One region of the Aurantimonas sp. DM33-3 genome, then DNA from elsewhere that is predicted to be linked to it. Evidence: predicted binding sites of a transcription regulator. Region 1 holds the regulator's gene; each other region holds the start of a gene.
What was found. The regulator LexA, encoded in region 1, represses DNA repair genes until DNA is damaged. The targets are predictions, from matches to a motif close to TGTTCNNNNTGTGTTCNG.
Positions count from the first base shown of each region.

Region 2: a site for LexA is predicted at 1,237-1,254, ahead of dnaE (DNA polymerase III subunit alpha). Genes of this name have one in related genera too.
Region 3: a site for LexA is predicted at 2,521-2,538, ahead of H9Q09_RS12670 (PA0069 family radical SAM protein). Genes of this name have one in related genera too.

Region 1 is NZ_JACSGS010000001.1:452,817-456,601, forward strand. Features, by position in the region: gene moaC (cyclic pyranopterin monophosphate synthase MoaC) at 1-163, shown strand, start outside; gene glp (gephyrin-like molybdotransferase Glp) at 160-1,401, shown strand; gene lexA (transcriptional repressor LexA) at 1,445-2,164, shown strand; gene H9Q09_RS02535 (ComEC/Rec2 family competence protein) at 2,259-3,785, opposite strand, start outside.
Region 2 is NZ_JACSGS010000012.1:11,053-14,837, forward strand. Features, by position in the region: gene dnaE (DNA polymerase III subunit alpha) at 1-971, opposite strand, end outside; gene H9Q09_RS15675 (DUF922 domain-containing protein) at 1,395-2,000, shown strand; gene H9Q09_RS15680 (2Fe-2S iron-sulfur cluster-binding protein) at 2,138-2,458, opposite strand; gene H9Q09_RS15685 (Hpt domain-containing protein) at 2,627-3,010, opposite strand; gene H9Q09_RS15690 (hypothetical protein) at 3,427-3,785, shown strand, end outside.
Region 3 is NZ_JACSGS010000008.1:90,362-94,146, forward strand. Features, by position in the region: gene H9Q09_RS12650 (tetratricopeptide repeat protein) at 1-442, shown strand, start outside; gene H9Q09_RS12655 (4-(cytidine 5'-diphospho)-2-C-methyl-D-erythritol kinase) at 460-1,383, shown strand; gene moaB (molybdenum cofactor biosynthesis protein B) at 1,380-1,925, shown strand; gene H9Q09_RS12665 (hypothetical protein) at 1,935-2,471, opposite strand; gene H9Q09_RS12670 (PA0069 family radical SAM protein) at 2,597-3,754, shown strand.

The sequences.
Region 1 (3,785 bases):
GACCGGCGTCGAGATGGAGGCGCTGACGGCCGTCTCGGTCGCCTGCCTCACCATCTACGACATGGCCAAGGCGGTCGACCGCACCATGACCATCAGCGGCATCCGCCTCCTGGCGAAATCCGGCGGCCGCTCCGGCGACTGGTCGGCGGACGCCGCGTCGTGAGTCTCATCCCCGTCGAGGAGGCCTATCGTCTCCTCGTCGAGGACGCCCGCCCCCTCGACCGAACCGAGACGCTGCCCCTGCGCGACGCGTCGGGCCGCATTCTGGCCGCGGACCTCGCCTCGCGGCGCACCCAGCCGGCCTTCGACGCCTCCGCCATGGACGGCTACGCGGTCCGCGCCGCCGACCTTGGCGACAAAGCGCCCTTCCCCTCCCTGCGGCTCGTCGGCGAATCGGCCGCCGGCCATGCCTATGACGGCACGCTGCAGCCAGGCGAGACCATCCGCATCTCCACCGGAGCGCCGGTCCCGGCCGGCGCCGACGCCATCCTGATCCAGGAGAACGCCGACCGGCGGGACGGCACCGTCACGGCGACGGCGCCGGTCGTCGTCGGCCAGCACATCCGCCCGGCGGGAATCGACTTCGCAGCCGGCACGCCGCTTCTCACCGCCGGCACCGTGCTCACCCCGGGCGCCATCGCGCTGGCCGCCAGCGGCGGCCATCCGTCGATCCCGGTACGCGGCCGGCCCCGCGTGGCGATCCTGGCGACCGGTGACGAGCTCGTCCTGCCCGGCGAACCCATCGGCCCCTCGCAGATCGTCGCCTCCAACACCTTCGGCGTCGCTGCGCTGGTGCGCGAGGCCGGCGGCCTGCCGCTGAATTGCGGGATCGCGCCCGACCGGGAAGCGGCCATCGATGCCCAGCTGACGCAGGCGATCGCCGACGGCGCCGATATCTTCGTCACCATCGGCGGCGCCTCGGTCGGCGACCACGATCTCGTCGGCAAGGTCTTCGCCGCCCATGGCGTCTCCCTCGACTTCTGGAAAGTGGCCATGCGCCCCGGCAAGCCGCTGATGGCCGGCAGGCTGGGCGACATGCGGGTCGTCGGCCTGCCCGGCAACCCCGCCTCCTCCATGGTCGCCGCCACCCTCTTCCTGGCACCGCTGGTCCGGCGCCTCGCGGGCCGTCCCGCGCGTCCGCTGTACCGCCGGGGCGTTCTCGCCGCGCCGATGTCGGACAATGGCGACCGCACGGATTTCGTCCGCGCCCGGATCGAACCGGATGGCGCCGGCCCACCCCGTATCGTGCCGTTGTCGCGCCAGGATTCCTCGCTGCTGTCGATCTATGCTGCGGCCGATGCCCTGCTCGTGCGCCCGGTCCGCGCCGCACCGGCCGAAGCAGGCGATCCCTGCGATTACGTCCCCCTGACGGCGCTGGAGCCACTTGCGGAACACAACTAGAACAGATAGGTTTGTTCAGGTTTTGTTTTGAGGAGTCGCCCGGATGCTGACGCGCAAGCAGCACGATCTTCTGGTCTTCGTGAACGATCGGGTGCGCGAGACTGGTGTGCCCCCGTCCTTCGATGAAATGAAGGACGCGCTGGACCTGCGGTCCAAGTCCGGCATTCACCGCCTGATCACCGCGCTCGAGGAGCGGGGCTTCATCCGCCGCCTGCCCAACCGGGCCCGGGCGCTGGAAATCCTGAAACTGCCCGAGTCGATTCAGGGCAACCGCCCGGCACCTGTCGGGCGCACCGGCTTCAAGCCGAGCGTCATCGAAGGCAGTCGCGATACCGCCCGGCCCGCCCCCACGGCGCAACCGGCGCCGGCCAAGGCGTCCGCCTCGACGGCCATCCCTGTCATGGGGCGGATCGCCGCCGGCGTGCCGATCTCGGCCATCCAGCACAACACCCATTCCATCGTCGTTCCGCCGGACATGCTGGGCAGCGGCGAACATTACGCCCTCGAAGTGAAGGGCGATTCGATGATCGAGGCCGGCATTCTCGACGGCGACACGGTGGTCATCCGCCGGGGCGACACGGCGACGCCGGGCGAGATCGTGGTCGCCCTCGTCGACGACGAGGAAGCGACCCTGAAGCGCTTCCGCCGTCGCGGCGACACCATCGCGCTGGAGGCGGCCAATCCGGCCTATGAAACCCGGATCTTCGGCTCGGACCGGGTCAAGGTCCAGGGCAAGCTGATCGGCCTGATCCGCCGCTACTGACCGCTCCGGACGGAACGCGGTCGGTGCAGAACGGGTGATAGGTCCTCGCGACTCGCGCCCGAAGCGTTGAGGCCCGAAACCGGCTCGTCCTCGCTCAGGGCCCAACCGTCGCGGTTCGGCCTGAACCGGCCGGGCCCCCATTGCTGACGGTCGCCGAGGCCGGCTGCGTGACGGGTACCGGCGGGTCTGGCGCGGCTGGCTTGCGCCAGTATTCCGGCCAGGGCGCCAGCCGGTGAACGTTCCAGCGTTCGGGCGGATCGCTGACCGCCGGCACGATGCGGGGCCGGCCTGTCGCCGCCTCCCGGCCGATCGCCAGCGAGCCGGTCCGCCGCAGCGTGCGCAGCGTCACCAGAAAGGCGCCGGATCGGCATTCCGTCAGCCGGATCGCCCGTGAGACGATGGCAACATCCGCCTCGTCGCAGGCATCGCCCGTGCGGGCATAATCCTCAGTCCAGACCACCCGCAGGCCGCCGCGCGTGGTGAAGCGGCAGTATTTGGCCGCGCACTCGGCGGGAATCGTCGCACGGATCCGCTCGGTGTCCGTGCCCCGCGGCGCCCGCGCCTCGAAGGCCCGCTCCCATTGTTCCGCGATGAAACCGCTGGGCCTTGCACGAAGGAAAGCAAGCTGGCCCTCCGCCGCGAGAGTCGCGACCTCCTTGCCGTCCTCGAAGATCAGCAGTTCCGGTGGGACCGTCCTGTCGGGCGCTGCGACGAATCCGGCGAGTGCCAGCGGCAGGCCAAGCCAGCGCAACCGGCTTGCCAGACAGGACGCGGTGAGGATCGCCGCCGTCAGCAGCAGAAGTCCCGATGCGGTCATGCGTCCGATCGCCTGGTCCGGCAGCCAGGCATAGACGTTGCGGGCGATCTCGAGGACGAGCCAGAGGCCGGCACCCATCGCCTGGAACGGCCAGGCGTCGAGCCCGAACGGAATCAGCAGCGTTCCCACCAGCGCCAGCGGCATGATCCACAGCGTGAAGAGCGGCATGGTCAGGAGATTGGCGACGAAGCCGAAGGCCGCCATCCGGTGGAAGTGATAGGCGGCATAAGGCGCGGTTGCCGATCCCGCCAGAAGCGACGTGACCATGATCGCAGAGAGCGCGACCAGGATCTTGCCGGCGACGCCCCTATCCGTCTCGCGGCCGCGTTCGCGCCCCGCGCGCCATTGCGACAGGGCCGCATAGCCGCCGATCAGCGCCACGGTCGCCGCAAAGCTCATCTGGAAGCTGGCGGTCATCACCGCATGCGGAGCGACGAGGATGACGACGATGGCAGCGATCGCCACGTTGCGAAGCGTCAGGGCGGGGCGGTCGATCAGCACGGCGCCGAGCATGATCGCCAGCATCACGAAGGATCGCTGGGTCGCGACATTGGCGCCCGAGATCGCCAGATAGATCGCCGCGACGGCCAGCGCGACAAAGGCCGCAATCTTCTTCGCCGGCAGGCGCAGCGAGATGGCCGGCACGAGGGACAGCGACGACCGCACGGCCAGCATGGCGAAGCCGGCGACGATCGCCATGTGCAGGCCCGAGATCGACAGGACGTGGGCGAGCCCCGTGCCGCGCAGCCATTCGCGGGCATCGTCGGGGATACCGGCGCGTTCGCCGGTGATGAGGGCCGCGGC
Region 2 (3,785 bases), on a different contig from region 1:
GCAAGCCGCGCCTCCAGCCCCTCGATGGCCTGACGCCGCAATTCGGCGACCTCGGCCGCCTCGGCTTCCGCCGCGTCCGCATCGGCGCCGGCAAAGCGCGGCAGGATCGGCGCACGGGTCCGCGGCCGGTAGCTGCAGCGCTGGGCGATCTCGACCGTGTTGTGCAGGGCTTCGGGAAGGTCGGCGAACAGCACCGACATCTCGTTCTGGGACTTCAGGCTGTGATCGCGCGACAGGCGACGCCGGTCCTCCTGGCTGACCAGACGGTTGCTGGCGACGGCGATCAGGGCGTCATGGGCTTCGAAATCGTCGGCCTTCAGGAAGAAGGGTTCGTTCGTCGCCACCAGCGGCAACGCCATGTCGTAGGCGAGCTGCAGCGTGTCGGCCTCGACCTTGCGGCTGCGCCCCTCGTGGCGTTGCAGCTCGACATAGAGCCGGTCGCCGAAAACCGGCACCATCCGCTCCATGCGGCTGCGGGCGAGATCGGCCCGGTCCGCCGCGATGGCAGCCCCGATCGGGCCGAGCGGGCCGCCGGTCAGGGCGATGATTCCCTCGGACCGCGTTTCCAGCCATTCGAACAACACATGCGGGCGCGGATTGTCGGCATGCCCGAGATAGGCGAGTGAGACGATCTCCACGAGATTGGCGTAGCCCGCTTCCGTCGCCGCGATCAGCACCAGCGGCGCGATCGAGGCCAGGCTTCGTTCGCGGCGCCCGCCCCGGCTTTCCTCGCAATCGGAGAACTCGACGTCGATCTGGCAGCCGGTGATCGGCTGGATGCCGGCCTTCGACGCCTTCTCGGAAAACTCCAGGGCGCCGAACAGATTGTTGGTGTCGCAGATGCCGATCGCCGGCGCGTCGTCGCCCTTTGCGAACTTGATGATCTGGTCGAGCTTCAGCGCGCCTTCGAGCAGTGAGAAGGCGCTGTGGACCCGCAGATGGACGAATTTGGGTTTGGTATCCGACGCCATGCTGCTGCTCCATCATTCCCGAGCCGGCCATCCACCGCGGCCGGCTCCGCCCCCCGGCGCTGGCCATCGGCCATCACCCGTCAAGGCAACCCAACGACTAGGCCGAGTGGCCGCCGGAGGAAACCGCCGACCCGCAACGGTGCACAGGAAAGCGGCGGCTACACCACATGAACGAGAAGGCTGAGGCTGAACACGAAACCGGAGACGACGGCGAGCGACAACAGGTCCTTGGCGATATCGAGCATGATGTTCATCCTATGTTCTATGTTCCTTATATGTTCTCGTTTGTTCCAGATTGTCAACCTCCCGGATGGAACGGCCGGCGTGCATCCGCCGCGGCGCCTCCCGCAGGCAAGAGACTTGTGTCGCCGCGCCAAACGGTTAGCGTGGACGAACGGCGACCTTCGACATGGTGATGAAGAGATGACGCGTAGGGCAATCTTGCTGCTGGCCGGCCTCGCCGTCCTTGCGGGCGCGTCGGCAACGGCCGAGACGCTGGACGAGACGACGCGCTACTTCGCCATCCGCGGCACGACGCTGGCGGAGCTCGACCGCGATCTCAATCGCCGCGGCCCCTTCGTCGCCGAAACCGGGCTACGCCATCCCGGTGCGACGGAGGTGAAGTTCGACGGACACGTCACCTACAAGCGCGTCGCGGAGGGCTGCGCCGTCGACATGGCCAATGTGAAGCTGACGCTCAACATGCTTCTGCCGAAATGGGCGCCGCCCCGCGGTGTCGCGCCGGAGACGATCCTGATCTGGCGAACGCTGGAATCGGATATCGAGCGCCATGAGAAGCATCATGCGGACATCGCCAAGAGCTGGCTGAAACGCATGGAGATGGCGCTGCGCAATCTGCGGCCCGAGCCGAGCTGCGCCCGGATGGAAGCCTTGGTGAACCAGGTGACCCAGCGCTATCTCGCCGGGCACGAGCGGGCCCAGGTCGAGTTCGACACCATCGAGGGACGCGAGGTCAACTTCCGCCTGCGCCGGGCGCTCAGTCGGGCCGTGTCGGACTACCGGCGCTGATCCTACGCGGAGCGGCTCAACCGGTCTTGGACAGGCGATCACGATAAGGGCCCGCGACCACGAAGCCGCGAGCCCTTATAGAGTCTGAACATGCAGCCGCGTCCGGCGCGCCGGCCGCAATGCCGCGAAGGTGGTGATCAGGCCTGCTGCGCCGGGACCGTCAGGACGAGACCGTCCAGATCTTCGCGCATCTTGATCTGGCAAGAGAGACGGGAATTCGGCTGCGGTTCGTAGGCGAAGTCCAGCATGTCCTCCTCCATCGGCTCAGGCTCGCCGGTCTTCGCCGTCCAGGCCTCGTCGACATAGACGTGACAGGTGGCACAGGCGCAGGCACCGCCGCATTCGGCCTCGATGCCGGGCACGTCGTGCTTGACCGCGTTCTCCATGGCGGTGGTGCCGTTCGGCGCATCGATCTCGAAGCGTTCACCCTCCGGGGTGAGGAAAACGAGCTTGGGCATGAATGAGGCTTTCGGCTTGCGGGGTCGGGTCGGCGGCGGGCGCGTCGTGGCAAGGCCAAACGGGCATGGCCTGCGCCGCCGCTGATGGTCGCGCTTGGTTAGAGTTCGCACGGGCCGGAAGTCAACCGGTCGCGGTGCCGCTGCGCGGCTCGACCGGACGCCGACAACCTATCGTGCGAGGCGCGTGACGAAGCCGAGCGTCTCGTTCACTTCGGCCCGAAGTGCCGCCAGACTGGCCGCGTCGAAGCCCGATCGCTCGCTCGCCTCGGCGGCGTCCGCCAGCGGAAACGCTCCGACATTGCGGCACGCCCCTTTCAGCGTATGGGCGATCTGCCGCAGCTCCAGACCGCCGGCCGTCTCCAGCCGAACACCGACCAGCTGCAGGTGCCGCACGAACAGCCCGAGCACCTCCCGCTCCAGGCTGCGATCGCCGGCCGTCTGCCGGGCGAGGTGCACCAGATCGATGGGCCGCTGACCGGAGGGTGAGCGCAGTGCGCCCTCGCCTGCCGGGGTGAAGGCGTCGTCGGGAAGTGAATGCGCAAGCGAGACCATGGGACCATCCGAACAATCGAGCGATGCGGTCCGGAGCTCATATATAGAGCTCCGTCCTGGACGCAGCTTCGATCATCAACCGCCGGAATGGAGGAAGCGTTAAGCGCGCTGACCGGAACCTGCCCCAAAGCGTTGCAGATGTGCCATGTCGGCCTAGAATTGGACTCCAGCGGGCCCGGCGCGAATTCCGGTTTATCGTTAACCTTATGTTTAAACTTGTAGGGATCGGGCCCTTTTACGGTTTCTTTCGACGCGGTCGCTAACTAGCATCAATCGTGCGAAACTGTCCGATGGCCTCTGGCCGGGTGTTGACGGTTGACTGCGTCCGAATTCGGCGAGGCCTGAAAACCTGTCGCCGCTTCGGTGGCCCATATGCCGAGCGGGTCCAGAGTAACGAGTATTGAGGCGCGACGGAAATGTCCCAGACCAAATCCATCGACCAGCTTTCAGACGATACGGTCAACGCGATCGAGGAAGCGCTGCGTGAGGATTTCGAGGCCGGTTCCGACGATGGCGCGACAGTCGCTTCGGGACAGCTCGATCAACCCTCCGCCGCCGACCGCACCGATGTCGAGTTCTCCTTCGACGATTTCGAACGGCAGATCAGCGAGACCGCGGGCGAGCTGAGGACGGAGAGCGCCGAGGCCAGGCCCGCGACGGGTGTGCGCCGCGCCTCGCTGGCCGATTTCGTCGCGTTCGACACGCCGACCGAGGATCAGGCTCCGCGCACCGAGACCGAGTACGAGCCGCATACGGCCCGCCCGGCGCCCCGGCG
Region 3 (3,785 bases), on a different contig from region 1:
TTCCTGGGTCGACAAGAACGAGAACCTCCAGGAAGGTCTCGACATGATCCGCAAGGCGGTCGAGCTGCGGCCGAATGACGGCTACATCATCGATTCCCTCGGCTGGGCCTATTACCGTCTCGGCCGTTACGACGAGGCCGTCGAGCAGCTCGAGCGCGCCGTCCTGATCACGCCGATGGACCCGACCATCAACGACCATCTCGGCGACGCCTACTGGCATGTCGGCCGCAACCGCGAGGCCCGCTTCCAGTGGGAGCGCGCCCTGATCGGCCAGCCCGAGCTGGAAGAGGACGTCAAGGCGACGATCCGCGCCAAGATCGAGGACGGCCTGACCGCGGCCAACGAGCGGGCCGAGGCCGAGGATGGCGACGATACCCGCAAGGCCGCGTCCGCCGAGGCCCCGGCACCGACGGGCGACGCGCCCGCCACCAAGGTCGAGTGAGCGACAGCCCGGCGGACATGACGTTCGCTCTGACAGAGCCGCTGCGCCTGACGGCGCCGGCCAAGGTCAATCTTGCCCTGCATGTCGTCGGACGGCGCCCTGACGGCTATCATCGCCTGGAAAGCCTGATCGCCTTTGCCGGCGATGCCGGCGACGTCCTGACGGTCGCCGCAGCACCCGAGGGTGCCGACCGCCTCGTCATGACCGGGCCGTTCGGTTCGGGCCTGCCGGCCGACGCGGACAACATCCTTCACCGCGCCATCGCCGTCGCCCGGCAGGTGCTGGCCGATGCCGGCCTGCGGCTCCCGCCCCTGTCCGTCACGCTGGACAAGCGCCTGCCCGTCGCGGCCGGGATCGGCGGTGGCTCGGCCGATGCGGCGGCGCTTTTGCGGATGATCGGCGACGCGGTGCCGACCGTTCGCGACGCCCTCGTCGCCAAGGCCACCACGCTCGGGGCGGACGTTCCCATGTGCGTTGCGGGCCGTGCCGCGCGCGTCTCCGGCATCGGCGAGGAGATCCAGCCCCTCGCGAACCTGCCGGCCTTGCACATGCTGCTGGTCAATCCAGGCATGCCGGTCTCGACACCCGCGGTCTTCGCCGCGCTCGAACAGCGTGACAACGCGCCATTGCCGCCGGTCCCGGCCGAGGGTTTTGCCACCGCCGCCGAACTGGTCGCCTGGCTCGATGGCACCCGCAACGATCTCGCCGCACCGGCGGAAGGGCTCGCACCGCAGATCGTCTCCGTGCGCGACGCGCTGTCTGGCGAAGGCGCGCTGATCGCCCGCATGTCGGGCTCCGGCGCGACCGTCTACGGATTGTTCGAGGACGCCGCCGAACTTGCCCGCGCCCGCGGCCGGATCGCCGCGTCCCATCCCGAATGGTGGCTCTCCGGTGCCGAGCACCGCGACGAGTCCACAGACACGCCAAGGGAGGCCCCATGAGCGACGAACGCTCCTTCATCGCGCTGTCCATCGCGATCCTCACCGTCTCCGACACCCGCAGCCTCGACGAGGACCGCTCCGGCTCGCTGCTGGTGGAACGGCTGACCGAGGCCGGCCACCGGGTCGCGGACCGGCAGATCGTCACCGACGACGTGCCGGCGATACAGGCGGTCGTCCAGGGCTGGTGCAAGCGCGACGACGTGGATGTGGTGATCACCACAGGCGGCACCGGCTTCACCGGCCGCGACGTGACCCCCGAGGCGCTGGAGCCGCTGTTCGAGAAGCGCATGGACGGCTTCTCGGCGGTCTTCCACCGCATCTCCTACGACAAGATCGGCGTCTCGACGATCCAGTCGCGGGCGACGGGCGGCGTCATCGATGCCACCTTCGTCTTCGCCCTGCCCGGCTCGCCCGGCGCCTGCCGCGATGCCTGGGATCATATTCTCAAGGCGCAGCTCGACTATCGCCACAAGCCCTGCAATTTCGTCGAGATCATGCCGCGTCTGGACGAGCATCTGCGCCGCGGCGGCCGGACCGCCTGAACCGCACGGTCAGCTCGCGGGCCGGCCCCGGACCGCCGGGCGGATGAAGGCCCGCATCCGGGTCACCGCGACGCCCTTGGCGACCTCCTCGAGGCTGAAGGCGAGCTTCGACAGGCCGATTGCCTGGCGCTTCTGGACGAGGAACCCTTCTGCCATCGCCGTGCGGATCTGGCGCAGCCTCGCAAAGAAGCCGGGCTGGTCGTTCGGCGCCCGGCGGAAGCGCGCCGCCTGCGTCTTCGCCCGTCCCGCGCCCACCATGTCGGCATGCTCGACCACGGCCTCCATCCAGCCGGGCAGAAGCCGCGCGCCCGGTTCCAGCAGCAGCAGCCAGTCGCCCCGCGCCGTCTCGATGGCGTCGCGGAAATCCTCCGCCGCGACGATCCGGCATCCGGCATGGTCGGAGACCTTGCGGGCATTGTCCCCCATGCCGCGATCGACCAGCACGACCTCGCGCACCAGCCCCTCGACGGCGCCGGGTATCAACGGCGCGAGGGTCGCCGCCAGCCAGTGATCCTCGGGTCCACAGTCGATGAAAACGCTCAGCATCCCTTTCGTCTAGCCGAGCCCAACGACCCTGACCAGATCGGAACGTTTTTGTTCTTGTCTTGTTCTCATAACAGGTTTAGGACATCAGTCACAGAACGCAGCCGGAACACGGGGAGAGCAACGTCATGCAGGACATCGCCAAGGCCGATCAGGCCGCCTTCTCCGCGCCGGACGGCGTCGACATCGCCAACCACATCATCGGCGAGGCCGGGCTGCGCATCGGCTTCGAGCGGCGGCGCGGTCGCGGCGCCGGGCTCAACCCCAGCGGACGCTTCGAGCCGTTCAAGCGGCAGGCCGTCGACGATGGCTGGAACACGCTGGACGAGCTGCCGGCCTTCAAGACCGACGTGCAGGTCGAAAAGCCCAAGACCATCATCAGCCGCAACACCTCGCCGGACATCTCCTTCGATCGCTCGATCAATCCGTATCGGGGCTGCGAGCATGGCTGCGTCTACTGCTTCGCCCGGCCGTCGCACGCCTATATGGGCCTGTCGGCCGGCCTCGATTTCGAATCCAAGCTCTTCGCCAAGCCGAATGCCGCCGAGCTCCTGGAACGCGAATTGTCCAAGCCCGGCTACCAGGTGAAGTCGATCGCGATCGGCACCAACACCGATCCCTACCAGCCGATCGAGAAAAGCTGGCGGGTGATGCGCGAGATCCTCGAGGTGCTGGAGGCGGCCAACCATCCGGTCGGCATCGTCACCAAGTCGGCGCTGGTCCTGCGCGACATCGACATCCTGTCGCGCATGGCGGCCAAGGGACTGGCCAAGGTGGCGCTGTCGGTGACCACCCTCGACCGGACGCTGGCGCGGGCGATGGAGCCGCGGGCGGCGACCCCGACCAAGCGGCTGGAGGCGGTCAAGGCGCTCAGCGAGGCCGGCGTGCCGACCATGGTGATGACCGCGCCGATCATTCCCGGCCTCACCGATTCGGAGATCGAGCGGCTCCTGGAAGCGGCGCAGACCGCCGGCGCAAGGGAGGTCGGCTACGTCCTCCTGCGCATGCCGCTGGAAGTCTCGCCGCTGTTCAAGGACTGGCTGCTGCGCCACTACCCGAACCGCTACCGGCATGTCCTGTCGCTGCTGCGCTCGATGCGCGACGGCAAGGATTACGACGCAGAATGGGGCAAGCGGATGCGCGGCACCGGGCCCTATGCCTTCCAGATCCGCCGGCGTTTCGAAATGGCGGCGCGCCGGCTCGGCCTGAACGAGAGCCGCACGCAGTTGCGCTGCGACCTGTTCACCCCGCCGCGCGGCGCAGGCGTCCAGCTCGCTCTGCTCTGACGCCAGGGATACCCCATCGTCCGGCCTCCCC